One region of the Cellulomonas sp. NEAU-ZC6 genome, then DNA from elsewhere that is predicted to be linked to it. Evidence: predicted binding sites of a transcription regulator. Region 1 holds the regulator's gene; the other holds the start of a gene.
What was found. Region 1 encodes LexA, which represses DNA repair genes until DNA is damaged. Its sites were predicted from a motif close to TCGAACANNTGTTCGA; they were not measured.
Positions count from the first base shown of each region.

Region 2: the regulator LexA is predicted to act here: its motif matches at 6,855-6,870, upstream of AC1050_RS02735 (Rv2578c family radical SAM protein).

Region 1 covers NZ_JBXFYH010000003.1:447,439-455,892, reverse strand. Annotated here, with positions in the region: gene AC1050_RS15645 (S9 family peptidase) at 1-24, opposite strand, end outside; gene nrdR (transcriptional regulator NrdR) at 80-610, opposite strand; gene AC1050_RS15635 (LysM peptidoglycan-binding domain-containing protein) at 1,050-1,301, opposite strand; gene lexA (transcriptional repressor LexA) at 1,717-2,475, shown strand; gene AC1050_RS15625 (aminotransferase class V-fold PLP-dependent enzyme) at 2,530-3,606, opposite strand; gene AC1050_RS15620 (LysR family transcriptional regulator) at 3,688-4,674, shown strand; gene AC1050_RS15615 (L-lactate dehydrogenase) at 4,681-5,652, opposite strand; gene AC1050_RS15610 (ATP-dependent DNA helicase) at 5,752-7,917, opposite strand; gene hflX (GTPase HflX) at 7,947-8,454, opposite strand, start outside.
Region 2 covers NZ_JBXFYH010000001.1:575,815-584,268, reverse strand. Annotated here, with positions in the region: gene AC1050_RS02770 (RelA/SpoT family protein) at 1-432, shown strand, start outside; gene AC1050_RS02765 (hypothetical protein) at 384-1,133, opposite strand; gene AC1050_RS02760 (DUF349 domain-containing protein) at 1,238-3,100, opposite strand; gene AC1050_RS02755 (peptidylprolyl isomerase) at 3,097-3,879, opposite strand; gene AC1050_RS02750 (MBL fold metallo-hydrolase) at 4,069-4,800, shown strand; gene hisS (histidine--tRNA ligase) at 4,806-6,176, shown strand; gene AC1050_RS02740 (TspO/MBR family protein) at 6,193-6,753, opposite strand; gene AC1050_RS02735 (Rv2578c family radical SAM protein) at 6,879-7,967, shown strand; gene aspS (aspartate--tRNA ligase) at 8,048-8,454, shown strand, end outside.

The sequences.
Region 1 (8,454 bases):
GAGCGAGAGGTCAGCTGGGATCACGCACTCGACCGTAGTACGCGCCGACCGCACCGGTGGGGCGACCCGCGCAGCGGCGTCAGGAGGCGACGGGTCCCGCGCCGTCCTCGTCGTCGGGCTCGGGGGCCGCGTCCGTGCCGGCGCGCCGGGCGGCGTCGGCCACCTCGTTCTCCGCGCGGAGCACGGTGATGGCGGCCTCGAAGTCGTCCAGCGAGTCGAACGCCTGGTACACGCTGGCGAACCGCAGGTAGGCGACCTCGTCCAGGTCTCGCAGCGGGCCGAGGATCGCGAGCCCGATCTCGTAGGCGTCGAGCTCGGCGCTGCCGCTCGCGCGCAGCGTCTCCTCGACGCGCTGCGCCAGCACGGCGAGGTCGTCGTCGCTCACCGGGCGGCCCTGGCAGGCCTTGCGGACGCCGTTGACGATCTTCTCCCGGCTGAACGGCTCGGTCGCCCCGGACCGCTTCACGACCGACAGGCTGGCGGTCTCGATCGTGGTGAAGCGGCGGTTGCACTGCGGGCACTGCCGGCGCCGGCGGATGGACAGACCGTCGTCCGAGGTGCGCGAGTCGACGACGCGGGAGTCGGCGTGGCGGCAGAACGGGCAGTGCATGGGGCGCCTCCTCCAAGGGGGTCGTCGCCGCGGCGGGCCGACGGCAGCTGCGCCGCGCCCGTCCGGACGACCGGGACACGGTAGGGCCCCCGCGCGCCACGACGCAACACGGCTCGGCGCCACGACCGAGGCCGGGCAGACGACGAGGGTGGCCGCTGGTGCGGCCACCCTCGTGGGGACGCCCCCGTCCCGTCTCGTCCGCGACGACTCGCCTCGCGCGGACGGTTGCTGCACGCCTCCGTGCCGGGCCCGAGAGCCACGACGACGATGCGTCCCTCGTGGCGAGCCCCCCAGCCAGCCGTTCGAGGTGGCACCACACTAGAGGCGGCCGTCGCAATTACGCAAGCAGCGAGTGTCGTAATCCGGTGAGCCGGCGCCGTGGCCCTCACCAGCACCTCCGTGGTGCCACCGGGGCGGCCGTCCGGGGCGGAGTCCGCGGTCAGTCCGCCGGGATCACCAGCACCTGGCCGGCCTGGAGCGAGCCGTCGGCCAGCCCGTTGAGGTCCTGCAGCGAGCGGACGACGTCCCGCACGTCCTCGCCGGGCGCGGCGACCGTCGACGCGATCTGCCACAGCGTCTCGCCCGCCATCACCGCGTGGGTCGTCACCTCGGTCGCCCGCTCGGGACCGTCGGCGACCGCGCGGCCGCCGACGGCACCGCCGAGCACGACCGCCAGGCCGAGGAGCACCACGACGACGCGGCCCCGTCGGGTCAGGTGGAGCCGACCCTGCGGCGCCGACCCCGCCCGGCGCGCATCCCCGTCGCGCCGGACGGGCGCCTGCGGGCGCGCCGGACGGAAGGAGCCTGCACGGGTCCCCGAGGTGATCCCCGGGTGTGCTGCGACCGCGCTCATCTCCACCACTTCCCTCCTGGGCCGCCCTGCGGCCCGGTCGAACGTGTGTTCGTTCGAACGTCTGTACGATGCTGCCACGACTCGCCGCCGATGTCGAGACACGATCGAACAGGTGTTTGAAACCACCGGCCCCGCGCCCTACGCTCGTCGACGTCGGGTACAGCGCACCACGAGGCACTGACACGCCCGCCCGACAGGTCGCCCGCGACGGACGCGTGGGCGCTCTGACCAGGGCGGACGGACGGGAGCGGACATGACCAGCGACGGAACGGGCGCCGCGGCGGGCACGACGGCGGGAGCCGGCCCGGCGGCCACGGGCGCCTCCGTGGTCGACCTCGGGGACGGCGACGGCCTCACGCCGCGCCAGCGGCTCGTGCTCGAGACGGTGCGCGCCTCCGTCGAGTCGCGCGGCTACCCGCCGAGCATGCGCGAGATCGGCGACGCGGTCGGCCTCACCAGCCCGTCCAGCGTCAAGCACCAGCTCACCGCGCTGGAGCGCAAGGGCTTCCTGCGCCGCGACCCCAACCGGCCGCGCGCGATCGAGGTCGTCCAGCCCGACGACTCCCGCGGGGTCGCCACGCTGCCCGGCGCGCTCGGCATCGGCGACGAGGACTCCGCGGCGCGCGACGGCGCGCCCGAGGCGGCCTACGTGCCCGTGGTCGGCCGCATCGCCGCCGGCGGGCCGATCCTCGCCGAGCAGCTGGTCGAGGACGTGTTCCCGCTCCCCCGCCAGCTGGTCGGCGCCGGTGAGCTCTTCCTGCTCAAGGTGGTCGGGGACTCGATGATCGAGGCCGCGATCTGCGACGGGGACTGGGTGGTCGTCCGCCGCCAGCCCGTCGCCGAGAACGGCGAGATCGTCGCCGCGATGCTGGACGGCGAGGCCACCGTGAAGACGCTCAAGCGCGCGGACGGGCACGTGTGGCTGCTGCCGCAGAACGCCGCGTACTCCCCGATCGACGGCGACCACGCCGAGGTGCTCGGCCGCGTCGTCTCCGTGCTCCGCAGCCTCTGACCCGCGGCCGGGGCGCGCCGCGCGCCGCGCCCCGGGGCACGTCCCGGGGCCCGGTCAGGTCCCGGGCGCGGGCACCGTCCGTGCGGCCAGCGCGGCCAGCGCGGCCAGGGCGCCGTCGACGTCGGCGGCGTCGTTCCAGGCGTGGAACGCCAGCCGCACCCGGCCGGCCCGCCCGGCGACGCGGCAGCCGGCGCGCTCCAGGTCCGCCCGCAGGGCGCCGTCCGGGTCGGGCAGGGTGACGATCGCGCTGCCGCCCGGCGCGAGGCCGAGCCCGGCGCGGAACGCGTCCGCCAGCCCGACGGCGTGCGCCTGCACCGCGTCGGGGTCGACCCCGTCGAAGGCGGCCAGCGACTCGGCCGCCCCGAGCCAGGCCTGCCAGGCGGGCGAGACGTCGAACCGCCGCGCGTCGCCCGCCAGTCGCATCTGCGGCCCGTAGCACGACGCCCAGGGGTCGTCGCCGGCGTACCAGCCGGCCTGGGTCGGCAGCAGGGCCTCCTGGACCTGCTCGCGGACGGTCAGGAACCCCGTGCCGCGCGGCGCGCACAACCACTTGTACGCCGCGGTGACGCTGACGTCGTACCGGCCGGCGTCCACCCGGAGCCAGCCCGCCGCCTGGGTGAGGTCGCACAGCGTGCGGGCCCCGACCGCCCGGGCCGCGGCCAGGACCGCGTCGTCGTCCAGCACCGCGCCCGTGGCCGACTGCACCAGGGAGTAGGCGACCAGGTCGGCGCCCGCCAGCACCTCCGCGGCCAGGCGGTCGGCGGGGACGTGCCGGACCTCCAGCCGGGGCCCCTGCGCGAGGAACGGGAACACCACCGAGCTGAAGTCGCCGGCCACGCAGACCACCCGGGCGCCGTCCGGGAGCGAGGCCGCGACGACCGACGCCATGGCCGACACCTGGGACCCGATGGCGACCCGGTCCGCCGTCACACCGACGAGCGCGGCGAACCGGCTGCGCGCCGCCGCGACCGCGGCCTCGTAGCGGGGCACGTCGATGCCGCCACCGCCCCACCGGTCCAGGTCCGCCCGCAGCGCCTGCACCGTGCGCCGCGGGGCGACCCCGGCGGTGGCGGCGTTCAGGTACCCGGGTGCGGGGTCGAACTCGCGGCGGAGGTCGTCGAGGGAGCGCATGCCCCTACGGTCGTCGCCCGCGGCCCATGCGTGCAACGGCCAGTCCGTTCCCGACGCATGCACGGGGCTTATCGTTCGGGCATGCCCCGCACGCTCGACGCCGCCGCGCTCCGCCTGGTCCGCACCGTGCACGAGACGGGCAGCGTCACCGCCGCGGCCCGGGCGCTGGGCCTCACCCAGCCCGCGGCGAGCCAGCAGCTGCGCGCGGTCGAGCGGACGATCGGCACACCGGTCGTGCTGCGTGCGGGGCGCGGCGTGCGCCTGACGGATGCCGGGCTGGTTCTGGCACGGAACGCGGCGGCGGTGCAGCAGGCGCTGGACGCGACGCTGGAGGAGGTCGCGGCCGTGGCCAGCCTGCGGGCGGGCCGGGTCCGGGTCGCCGCCTTCCCCTCCGCCGCCGCGACGCTGCTGCCCGCCGCGCTGGCCGCGCTGCGCGAGGAGCACCCCGGCCTGGGGGCGACGTTCGCCGAGGCGGAGCCGCCGGAGGCCCTGGCCGAGCTGGCCGCGGGGCGGGTCGACCTCGCGCTGACGTTCCGCGAGGCCGGGGCCCCCGCCGGGCTCGACCGCCCGGACCACCGGGCGCCGCTGCACCGGGTGCCGCTGCTGCGCGACGAGGTGCTGGTCGTCCTGCCGGCCGCGGACGGCCGCGAGCCGGGATCGCCGGTGGAGCTCGCTCACCTGGCCGACCGGCCGTGGATCGCCGGCTGCCCGCAGTGCCGGGCGCAGCTGGTCGGCACCTGCGCCCGGGCCGGGTTCGCCCCGCGGGTGGACTTCGCCACCGACGACTACCCCGCCGTGCTCAGCCTGGTCCGCGCGGGGCTCGGCGTCGCGACTCTGCCGGGCCTGGCGCTCGCCGCGCTGCCGCACCCGGGCGTGACCGTGCACCCGGCGCGGCCCGGGACCGCCCGCGTGGTCGAGGCGGTCACCGCGCCGGGCGCCACCCGGATCCCGGCGGTCGCCGCCGCGCTCGAGGCGCTGCAGCGGGCCGCCGCGGCCCTGGCCGGGCCGGGGCAGCCGCACGTCCGGCCGGCCCGCGCACGACGCGGCGAGCCGGCCGACGCGACCTGACGGACGTCAGAGGCCGAACCGGCGGGCGACCGCGCGCAGCTGCTCGCCCGAGCGCCGCAGCCCGGCCAGCTCGTCCGTGGACAGCGGCACCTGCAGCCGCTCGCCGACGCCCGAGCGCCCGACCACCGACGGCACGGACAGGCAGACGTCGCTGATGCCGTGGTAGCCCTCCAGCAGCGAGGACACGGGGAGGATGCGGCGCTCGTCCTTGACGATCGCCTCGATGATCCGGGAGCCCGCCAGCGCCACGGCGTAGTTGGTGGCGCCCTTGCCGGCGATGATCCGGTAGGCCGACTCGACGACCTCGCGGGCGATCGACTCGCGCACCTCGTGGGTCAGCGGCACGTGCCCCTCGATGGCGTTCCAGTCCAGCAGCGGGACGCCGCCGATGGTCGCGGACGACCACAGGGGCAGCTCGGTGTCGCCGTGCTCGCCCGCGATGTACGCGTGCACGTTCTGCACCGCGACGCCGGTGTACTGCGCGATCAGGTAGCGCAGCCGCGAGGAGTCCAGCACCGTGCCGGACCCGAACAGCTGCGTGGGAGGCAGGCCGGAGACCTTCAGCGCCGCGTAGGTGACGATGTCCACCGGGTTGGTCACCATCACGTAGACGGCGTTCGGGGCGACCTCGACGAGCGACGGCAGGATCTTCTTGACCAGCGAGATGGTCGCCTCGGCCAGGTCGATCCGGGTCTGCCCCGGCTTCTGCTTGGCGCCCGCCGTGACCATGACGACGTCGGCGTCGGCGCAGGCGGCGATGTCGTCCGAGCCGATCACCTCGGCCATCGGCATGAACTGGATGCCGTGCCCCAGGTCGAGCGCCTCGGCCTCCACCTTGGCCTTGTTGATGTCGTACAGGACGACGCTCCGCGCGGCGCCCCGCATGAGCGCCGCGTAGGCCATCGTGGACCCGACGGCGCCCGCGCCGACCACGGCCAGCTTGGTGGTGCGCCGGGGCGCCACCGCGGTGCCGGTCAGTCCGAGCTCGTCGCCCTCGACGTCGTCTACCTGCTCGCTCACAGCGGTCCCCTTCGTTGCCCGCGCCCCGGTCGGCGCGCTGGTCACGAGGCTAGCGCGTCAGGCCGACGGGGTCTCCGCGAGCCGCCGCAGGGCGCCGAGCGCGACCTCCCGGTCGGTGGTGCGCCAGAACGCCGGCAGCGACCGGGCCAGGTACTCGCCGTACCGGGCGGTGGACAGCCGCGGGTCCAGCACCGCGACCACGCCGCGGTCCGACGTCGAGCGGATCAGCCGGCCCGCGCCCTGGGCCAGCAGCAGCGCGGCGTGCGTGGCGGCGACCGACATGAACCCGTTGCCGCCCGAGGCCGCGACCGCCTCCGAGCGGGCCGACTTGACCGGGTCGTCCGGGCGCGGGAACGGGATCCGGTCGATGATGACCAGCTGGTTGGCCCGGCCCGGGACGTCGACCCCCTGCCACAGCGACAGCGTGCCGAACAGGCAGGTCGCCTCGTCCTCGGCGAACTGCCGCACGAGGGTCGGCAGCTGGTCCTCGCCCTGCACCAGCACCGGGACGTCCAGCCGCTCGCGCATCGCCTCCGCCACGGCCACCGCCGCGCGCCGGGAGGAGAACAGCCCGAGCGTGCGCCCGCCCGCCGCGGTCACGAGCGCCTCGATCTCGTCCAGCTGGGCGTCGGTGGCGGGCTCGCGGCCGGGCGGCGGCAGACGCCGCGCGATGTACAGGATCCCCTGCCGGGGGTAGTCGAACGGGCTGCCGACGTCCACCCCGTGCCAGGGCAGGGTCGTCGTGGCGGTCCCCGAGGACGGGGCCGGCACCGGCACGTCGAGCGCGTCGGACGTGCCCTCGCTGCCGCCGGGCGCCGCGACCGCCACGGTGGCCGCCGACGCCGTCGCCGCGGCCGCCTCCGCCGCCCCCTCCAGACCGATGCTGCGCGCCATCGCCCGGAACTCGCCGCCCAGGCTCAGGGTGGCCGAGGTGAGCACGGACGCCCGTCCGGTCAGCAGGTTCGTGCGGATCAGGCCGTTCACGGCCAGGGGCGCCGCGTACAGCCGGGTGGCGCCGTCCCGCTCGCCGCGGGAGCACCACAGCACCGTGTACCGCTGCTCGTCGGGCCCGGCGGCCATCCGCTCGGCGACCTCGAACAGCGCGAGGACGGCGGAGCTGGCGATCTTCAGGCCGGAGTCCGCCGGCGCGGCCTCGCCCGCCGCGGGCTTCTCCGGACGCAGGTCCGACAGCAGCCCGCGGGCGGCGTCCCGCACCATCGCGACGGCCTGGCGGGTGCCGTCGGGCAGCCCGTGGGTGAACCGGCCCTCGGGCAGGTGGATCAGGGCGGCACCGAGCGCGGCCGCCGCGCCGTCGAGCTCGGTGGTGGTGATGCCGCCGTGCCGGCGGGCCATCCGGCCGGCGTGCTCGACGGAGCCGACCGACAGCTCGGCCGTCGACTGCGCGGTGACGCGGTCGGCGAGCTCGTGCGCCTCGTCGACCACCAGCACGTCGTGCTCGGGCAGCACGTGCGTCGACCCGGACGCGGCGATGCCGAGCATCGCGTGGTTGGTGACCACGACGTCGGCGGACCGGGCGGCGGCCTTCGCGCGCTCGGGGAAGCACTCCTCCAGCAGCGGGCACTTCTGCCCGAGGCACTCCAGCGAGGTGACCGACACCTGCCGCCAGGCGCGGTCGCCGACTCCCGGCACCAGGTCGTCCCGGTCGCCCGTGTCCGTGCTGTCCGCCCACTCGCGCAGCCGGACCACCTGGGCGCCGAGCGCCTCCTTCTCGGGGACGGCGCCGTCGGCGCCCTCGGCGCCCCCGGCGGGCTCGGTCGGCGACGGGTGCTCGGCCGCCCCGCGGTCCCCGAGGTCGAACAGCATCCCCTGGTCGTCCGGCGGGTAGCCGCCCGACGTCTTGTGCACGCAGACGTAGTTGTGCCAGCCCTTGAGCAGCGCGACCCGCGGGGCGCGCGGCAGCTCGGGGGCGAGCGCGTCGGCGACCAGCGGCAGGTCCCGGGTCATCACCTGCCGCTGCAGGGCGAGCGTGGCGGTCGAGACGACCACGCGCTCGTCCTTCAGGACGGCGTGCCGGACCGACGGCACCAGGTAGCCGAGCGACTTCCCGGTACCGGTGCCGGCCTGCACCATGAGGTGCTCGCCCTTCTCGATCGCCTCGGCGACCTCGCGGGCCATCCGGCGCTGCCCCTCGCGGGGCGACCCGCCGAGCGCCGCGACCGCCACGTCGAGCAGGTGGTCGACGTCGGGAGCGGGATCGGGCACCCGGACAGGGTAGTCGGGTCCGGCGACCCCTAGCGCACCTCGACGGCCGCCGCCGCGAGCTCCGTGGCGAGGCCCTCGTCCACGCGGCCGCGCAGCGCGGTGCCCTGCGGCGTGTGCTCCTCGAGGTCGATCTCGCCCGACTCGTGCACCCGGTGCACCAGGTCGCCGCGGTCGTACGGGATCACGACGTCGACGCTCACCCCCGGGCGGGGCAGCTGGTCCGCGATGACGGCCTGCAGCTGCTCGATGCCCTCGCCGGTGTGCGCCGAGACCACCACCGCACCGTGCTCGCGGGACCGCAGCCGCGCGAGCGCCTCCGGCTCCGCCAGGTCGGCCTTGTTGAGGATGATGATCTCGGGCACGTCCATGGCGCCGGGGATGTCCGCGAACACGTGCCGCACCGCCGCGATCTGGCCCTCGGGGTCCGGGTGCGAGGCGTCGACCACGTGCAGCACAAGGTCCGCGTCCGCGACCTCCTCCAGCGTCGAGCGGAACGCCTCGACCAGCTGGTGCGGCAGGTTCCGGACGAAGCCCACC
Region 2 (8,454 bases), on a different contig from region 1:
CTCGCCAAGTGCTGCACCCCGGTGCCGGGCGACGACATCGTCGGCTTCGTGACCCGCGGTCAGGGCGTCAGCGTGCACCGGTCGGACTGCATCAACGTCTCCTCGCTGCGCGAGCAGCCCGAGCGCATGGTCGACGTCGCCTGGAGCCAGAGCAGCACCGCGCTGTTCCTGGTGCAGATCCAGGTGGAGGCGCTGGACCGCAGCCGGCTGCTGTCGGACGTGACCCGCGTGCTGTCCGACCACCACGTGAACATCCTGTCCGCGTCGGTGTCGACCTCGCGCGACCGGGTGGCGATGTCCCGGTTCGTCTTCGAGATGGCGGAGCCGTCCCACCTCACGTCCGTGCTGTCGGCGGTGCGCAAGGTCGAGGGCGTGTTCGACGTCTACCGGATCACGGGCGCGAAGGCGGACCAGCCGGTCGTCGACGCCTGACGACCGTCCGGCACGGCAGGTGGCGGTGGTGCTGATGGCGCCGGTGGTGCTGGTGGCGCCGGCGGTGCTGGGCGCGCTGTCGCCGCGGCCGGGGCGGCGCGGGGGAGCAGGGCGGCGGCCGCGCGGATGCCGCGGCGGCCCGCGGCAGCCGCCACGTCCGCGCGCAGCCGGGTGAGGTCCAGGCCCGCCGCCGCGAGCCGGGCGACCAGCGTCAGCGCCAGCTCGGGCGGGTCGTGGCTGAGCAGGTCCACGGCCGTGCGCCGCGGGGTCGTGACCCGGACCCCGCCCACGGTGGTCACGTCGCGGTCGGGCAGGTCGGCGACGGACGCCGCACGTCCGGGCGCCGGGTCGGGGGCCCGGACGCGGCGCGGTGCCACCACGTGCAGCCGGTCCGGCGGCGGGCCGCCGAGGTGCACCCACACCGCCGCCGCCCGCGCGACCGCGCACCGCGCCGGGACCCGGGGCGCCAGCGCGGCCGCACGGAGCACGGCGGTCTCCGGGACGCCGGCGGGCAGCGCGGCGTCGTCCCGCAGCGGGACCAGGTCACCGTCCCGGAGCAGCACCTGCCAGGCGACGTCGCCGAGGTCCGCGCGGCGGACGACGGCCGCCCGGGCACGGGCGGGCGCGGGGGAGCCCGTGCGCTCGGGCGGGTGTGGCGGATCAGGCAGGTGGGGCAGGTCGGGCAGGTCGGGCACGCTCACCGCAGCAGGATGCCGGTCGACCCCCGCACTGGGCGAGGGGCGACCGGCATCCCTGTGGACGGCTCCCGGCGTGCCGCCGGGCGGCGGTCAACCGGCGCGGCGGGTCAGCCGCGCGAGTCCTGCGCGGCCCGCTGGACCTGCTCGAGCCAGGCACGCCGCGCGTCGAGCGCGGCCTGCGCGTCGGCGACCTTGCGGCTGTCGCCGCCGGCCTGGGCCTTCGCCAGGTCGGCCTCGAGCTGCGCGATGGCGTTCTCGAGCTGGGCGAGCGCACCCTCGGCCCGCGCGCGGGTCTCCGGGTTGGTGCGGCGCCACTCCGCCTGGTCGGCGTCCCGGATCGTGCTCTCGACCGCGCGCAGGCGCGCCTCGACGCGCTGGATGTCGCCGCGGGGCACCTTGCCCGCCGCCTCCCAGCGGTCCTGGATCGACCGGAGCGCGGCCTTGGCCTGCCCGAGGCCCTTCGACACGTCGATCGCCTCGGCCTCGGCGAGCAGCGCCTCCTTGACCTCCAGGTTGGCGCCGTACTCGCGGTCGGTCGCGGCGTTCAGCTCGTCCCGGGCGTGGAAGAACGTGTCCTGGGCGGCACGGAACCGGGCCCAGAGCGCGTCGTCGTCCGCGCGGCTGGCCCGCCCGGCGGCCTTCCACCGGGCCATGAGGTCGCGGTACTGGCCGGCCGTCGCGCCCCAGTCGGTGCTCGTCTGCAGGCGCTCGGCCTCGCGGACGATCTCCTCCTTGGTGGCCTTGGCCCCGGCGTTGCGGGACTCGAGCTCGGCGAAGTAGTGCCGCCGCTCCCGGTCGAACGTGGTGCGCGCGTGGCTGAACCGCTTCCAGAGCGCCTCCTCCGAGGTGCGGTCGACGCGCGGGCCGGAGCGCTGCGCCTCCTTCCACTCCTCCAGCAGGCTGCGCAGCTGCTCGCCCGCCGGGCGCCACTGCATCCGGGCCGGGTCGGTGCCGGCGATCTTCTCCGCGCGCTCGACGATCTGCGTGCGGGCGGCCAGCGCCTCCTGCCGGGCGGCGGCCCGCTCGGCCTCCACCGCGGCGCGCCGCTCGGCCGCGGTCGCGCGCAGCGCGTCCAGGCGGGCACGCAGCCCGTCCAGGTCACCGACGGCGGCGGGCTCGGCGGTCTCCTCGGTCAGGCGCGTGAGCGTCTGGTCGATCTCCTTGACCGCGAGGTCCGTCGCGGTGAGGCGCGCCTCGAACAGCACGACCTTGGCCTGGAGGTCCAGGAACCGGCGCACGTACAGGGCGAGGGCCTCGTCCGCGGTGGCGCCGGGGAACTGGCCCACGGCACGCTCGCCGGCGGCCTCGCGGACGTACACCGTGCCGTCCTCGTCCACGCGGCCGAACGCCGTCGCCGCGGCCGCCTCCGCCGAGTCGTCCGGGACGGTCACCGGGGCGGCGGGCGCCACCGGGGTGGTCGCGGCCGCGACGGGGGACTGGCCCGGGGCCGGGCGCGGCCGGGGGCGCATGGCGCTCGGCAGCGGCGGGCGGGGGACCGGGCCGGGGGCGGCGGCCGGGGCCGCGGGCGCGGCGGTGGGCGCCTCGGGAGCGGCCTCCGCCGGCGTGCTCTCCTCGGCTGCGGCGCCCGTCTCCGGTGCCACCTCTTCGGCGGCGGGCTCCGCGGCGGGCACCTCGGAGGTGGTCTGCTCGGGAGCGGTCCCCCCGGCGGGGGCGTCCTCGGGAGCGACCTCCGAGGCGGTCACCTCGGACGTGGTCTCCTCGGCAGCAGTCTCCTCGGCGGCGGCGGCCTCCACGGGGGCGACCTCCTCGGGAGTGGTCTCCTCGGGGGCGGTCTCCGCGGGCGTGGTCTCCTCGGGAGCGACGTCCTCGGCGGCGGCCTCCTCGGGCGCGACCTCCTCGGGCGCGGTCTCCTCGGGCGCGGTCTCCTCGACCTGCTGGTCCGGCGCCGTCGTGGCCACGGCGGCCTCGTCGTCGTGCGAGCGCTGCTGCTCGTCGGGCGTCTCGGTCACTGGGTCTCCACTCCCTCGATGGTGACGGGGGTGGAGGGGGTGCCGTCGGAGGCACCTCCGCTCACGCCCGCGTCAGCGACTGCCTGCACGACGTCGAGGCCCGACGTGATGCGGCCGAACACGGTGTAGCCGCCGGCGTCGTCCGCCGGGATGGTCGAGTCCTCGTAGACGAGGAAGAACTGGCTCCCCATCGACTCGCCGTTGCCGCCCTGACGCGCCATGGCGAGGGTCCCCGCCGGGTAGACGTCGTCCGCGGGCGCGTTCTCGATCGGGCCGAACGAGTAGCCCGGGCTGCCGGTGCCGGTGCCCGTCGGGTCACCGCACTGCAGCACGTAGATGCCCTCGGTGGTCAGCCGGTGGCAGTCGGTGCCGTCGAAGTAGCCCTCCTGGCCGAGGGTGACGAAGTTCGCCACCGCCTGCGGCGCGGCGGCCCCGTCGAGCTCGACGCCGATCTCGCCCTGGCTGGTCGTGATCGTGCCGGTCCAGGTGCGGCCCTCGGCGAGCGCGGCCTCGGGGACGACGCCGCCGTTGCCGACGCGCTCCGCCGGGGTGGTCGCCGCGGTCGTGGCACCGGGGTCGCTCGCGGCGTCCGCGCCGCCGTCGCCCGATCCCGACAGCAGGATGCCGGCGGTCACGCCGACGCCCAGCACCAGCACGCCGACGACACCGACGGCGACGATCTGCTGGCGACGCCGCCTGGCCCGCCGGGCGGTCTGGCGCTCCTGCCACTTCTCGTACCGGCGGCGCTCGTACTCGCGCTCGCGCTTGCTGGACGGCACGCACACTCCTCGATCTCGACCTGCGGGCGGGTCCCCCTGGTGGACACGGAGCACCCGCGCCCGCCCGACAGTCTAGGCAGCCGGGGCGGGACTCGGACGCCCCCCGCGCCGCGGGCGTCGCGCCGACCTGCCGCGCAGCCGTCGCGGGCCCGGGCGGAGCGGTGCCGACGCCACCGCTAGCGTGGCCGGGTGCGCATCGTCGGAGTCACCTCGCCCGTGTTCGCCGCCGCCTGCTACGTGGTGGCGGCGGACGACGGGACCTGCGTCGTCGTGGACCCCGGGGTGGGTGTCGCCGACGCCGTGCGGGGCGTCGTGGCGGAGCAGGGGCTGCGGATCACCGGGGTGGTCGTGACCCACGGGCACGCCGACCACGTGTGGGACGCGGGCCGGCTCGCGACCGAGGCGGGCGTCCCGGTCCGGCTGCACGCGCGCGACGCGTACCGGCTGGCCGACCCGCTCGGCACCCTGGGTGCAGGAGGCGCAGGGGGCGCGGCACCCGACGCGCTCGGCGTCCGGGACGCCCTGCGTGCGGCCCTCGTCGCCGCGGGCGCCGACGCCGAGGGCTTCGAGGCGGGCGCCGTCGAGCCGTTCGGCGCCGGCGACGACGGGGCGCGCACGGCGGACGCCGAGCTCGTGCTCGGCGGCGTGCGGCTGGTCGCCCGGCACGCGCCCGGGCACACCGAGGGGTCGACGCTGTATCTGGTGGACGCGGGCGCGGACCAGGTCGCGTTCACGGGCGACGTGCTGTTCGCCGGCACCGTCGGGCGCACCGACCTGCCGGGCGGTGACGCCGCCGTCATGGCCACGACGCTCCGCGAGGTCGTGGCGGTGCTGCCCCCGGGCACGCACGTCCTGCCCGGCCACGGCCCCGCCACCCGCGTGGACGTGGAGCTGAGGACCAACCCGTACCTGGCAGGATGACGCGCATGGCACGTCCGACTCCTCTGTCCGGTTTCCCCGAGTGGCTCCCCGACGGCCGCGTGGTCGAGCAGCACGTCCTCGACACGCTGCGGCGCACCTTCGAGCTGCACGGCTTCGCCGGCATCGAGACCCGCGCGGTCGAGCCGCTCGACCAGCTGCTGCGCAAGGGGGAGACCTCCAAGGAGGTGTACGTCCTGCGCCGGCTGCAGGAGGAGGTGGACGGCTCCGACGCCGACCGGTCCGGCCAGCTGGGCCTGCACTTCGACCTCACGGTCCCGTTCGCGCGGTACGTGCTGGAGAACGCGGGCCACCTCGCGTTCCCGTTCCAGCGCTACCAGATCCAGAAGGTGTGGCGCGGCGAGCGGCCCCAGGACGGCCGGTTCCGCGAGTTCGTGCAGGCGGACATCGACGTCGTCGGTTCCGGCGACCTGCCGTACCACTACGAGGTGGACCTGCCGCTGGTCATGGCGGAGGCGCTCGGCGCCCTGCGGGACATCGGCGTGCCGCCGGTCCGGATCCTGGTGAACAACCGGCGCGTCGCCGAGGGCTTCTACCGCGGGCTCGGGCTCACCGACGTCGACGGCGTGCTGCGCAGCATCGACAAGCTGGACAAGATCGGGCCGGACAAGGTCGCCGGCCAGCTCGTCGCCGAGGCGGGCGCCACGCCCGAGCAGGCGCAGGCCTGCCTGGCGCTGGCCGCGATCAGCGGCGGCGACGCCGGCGTGGTGGACCGGGTGCGGGAGCTCGCGGCCGCGCACGGCGTGCGGTCCGAGCTGATGGAGCAGGGCCTGGACGAGCTCCGGCAGCTGGTCGAGGCCGCCGCGGTGCGCGCCCCCGGCGTCGTCGTCGCCGACCTCAAGATCGCGCGTGGCCTGGACTACTACACCGGCTCGGTCTACGAGACGGTGCTGGTGGGCCACGAGCAGCTCGGCTCCATCTGCTCGGGCGGGCGCTACGACACCCTCGCCTCGGACGGCAAGCAGACCTACCCCGGCGTCGGGCTGTCGATCGGCGTCTCCCGGCTGGTGTCCCGGCTGCTGTCCGGCGGGTTGGTGCGCGCGACCCGCGGCGTCCCCGCGGCCGTGCTGGTCGCCGTCACGGACGAGCAGACCCGCCCCGTCTCGGACGCCGTCGCGACAGCCCTGCGCGCCCGCGGCGTGCCGGTCGAGGTCGCACCGACCGCCGCCAAGTTCGGCAAGCAGATCAAGCACGCCGACCGGCGCGGCATCCCGTACGTGTGGTTCCCCGCGGGCGAGGACGGCGCCGCCGACCAGGTCAAGGACATCCGCTCGGGCGAGCAGGTCGACGCCGACGCGGCCGTCTGGGCGCCTCCGGCCGAGGACCTGTTCCCCCGGGTGGTGCCGGCGGGGGAGTGACCTCGGGGCGCGGGCGTCAGGCCAGGGCCGCGACGCCCGCGTTCAGGGTGGTGGCGTACAGCGCCCACGCCAGGTAGGGGCCGAGCAGCCACGCGACCCAGGGCGTCAGGTGGTGGAACGCGACGATCGTCGCGACCAGCGCCACCTCCAGCAGGAGGATGACCACGAGGCCCCAGCCGAGCTGCTCGGCGCCGAAGAACACCGGGGTCCACGCCGCGTTCAGCGCCAGCTGCACGCCGTACAGGACCAGCGCGGTGCGGGCGGCACGGAAGCCGTGCCGCCGCCAGATCAGCCACGCGGCCACCGCCATCATCACGTACAGCACGGTCCACACCGGGGCGAACACCCAGTTCGGCGGCACCCACGACGGCTTCGCGGCGTCGGCGTACCAGCCGTCGACCCCGGACGACGAGGCGATGCTGCCGCCGCCCGCCACCAGCACGTTGAGCAGGAGCAGGCCGGCGAGGACCAGCCAGGACCGGACGCCGCGGGCCTCGGGGGTGACCGGGCGGGTGCGGCCGGTGCGGGCGCGGGCGGGATCGGGACGGGCGGACGACGCCGGGTTCGCGGTGGTCATACCTCCACGGTCGACGGTCCGGGCGGGACCGGCAACCCGGACGCCAGCATGCTGAGCACCTGCGAGCGGAGCGCAACGTGACCAGGCCGCTTGCCACCGGGTCGAACGCGTGTTCGAATCGAGCCATGCGGTGGGACGGGCAGAAGCTGACCGAGGCGACGGACGCGGCGCTGCCCGGGCTGACGCTGGCGGGCCTGCAGCGGTCGGTGCGCACCCCCGAGTTCGCGGGGGTCACGTTCCACGAGGTGCACGCGAAGTCGGCGCTCAACAAGGTCCCCGAGGCGTCGGCCATGCCGTTCCGGTGGACCGTGAACCCGATGCGCGGCTGCTCGCACGCCTGCACGTACTGCTTCGCGCGACCGACCCACGAGTACCTCGGGATGGACGCCGGCGCGGACTTCGACACCCAGATCGTCGTCAAGACCAACGTCGTCGAGGTGCTCGCCGCGGAGCTGCGCCGGCCGTCCTGGCGGCGCGAGCACGTCGCGCTGGGCACCAACACCGACCCGTACCAGCGGGCCGAGGGCCGCTACGCGCTGATGCCGGGGATCATCGGCGCCCTGGCGCACGCGGGGACGCCGATCTCCGTGCTCACCAAGGGCACGCTGCTGCGCCGCGACCTGCCGCTGCTGACCGAGGCGGCGCGGGACGTGCCGGTCAGCATCGCCGTGTCCCTGGCCATCGGCGACGAGGCGCTGCAGCAGGCCGTCGAGCCCGGCACCCCGACGCCGCGCGCCCGGCTGGCCATGATCCGCGCGATCCGGGACGCGGGCTTCGACTGCACCGTGATGGTCGCCCCTGTCCTGCCGTGGCTGACCGACGGCACGGCGCACCTGGACGGCCTGTTCCGCGAGCTCGCCGCCGCGGGCGCGACCGGGGTGACGGTGATCCCGCTGCACCTGCGCGGGCCGGTGCGGCCGCTGATGCTCCGGTGGCTCGCCGACCAGCACCCGGCCCTGGTCGCGAAGTACCGGCGGCTGTACGGCGACGGGGCGTACGTCCCGGAGGAGTACCGGCGCTGGCTCACCGAGCGGGTGCGGCCGCTGCGGCGCCGGCACGGCCTCGACGCGCCGCCCGCCCTGGCCGACGCGGTGGACCCCGGCGGCCGCCCCCAGCCGTCGCCGTGGCGGTTCCGGCCGGGGTGGTCCCGCGACCTGCCGGAGAGCCTGGTCCCGGGCGTCGCGTCCGGCGCCGTGCAGCCCGCGCTGTTCTGACGGGCGCCGCCGGCGCGCGGGGCCGCAGTAGACTCGCCGGGCTGCGCGATGCAGCGCCCCACCACCTGAGAGGACTCTCCGTGCTGCGCACCCACACCGCCGGCTCGCTGCGGGCCGAGCACATCGGCACCACCGTCACCCTGACCGGGTGGGTGGATCGCCGGCGCGATCACGGTGGGGTGGCGTTCGTCGACCTGCGGGACGCCTCGGGCATCGCCCAGGTCGTCGTCCGGGACGAGGCCGTCGCGCACGGCCTGCGCGCCGAGTACGTGCTGCAGGTGACCGGCCAGGTCGGTCGCCGGCCCGAGGGCAACGAGAACGCGCACCTGGCCACGGGCGAGGTCGAGCTGGTCGCGGACCAGGTCGTCGTGCTCAACGAGTCCGCGCCGCTGCCGTTCCAGGTGTCGTCCTCGCTGGACGAGCCGGTGGGCGAGGAGGCGCGTCTGCGCCACCGCTACCTGGACCTGCGCCGGCCCGAGCCCGCCAA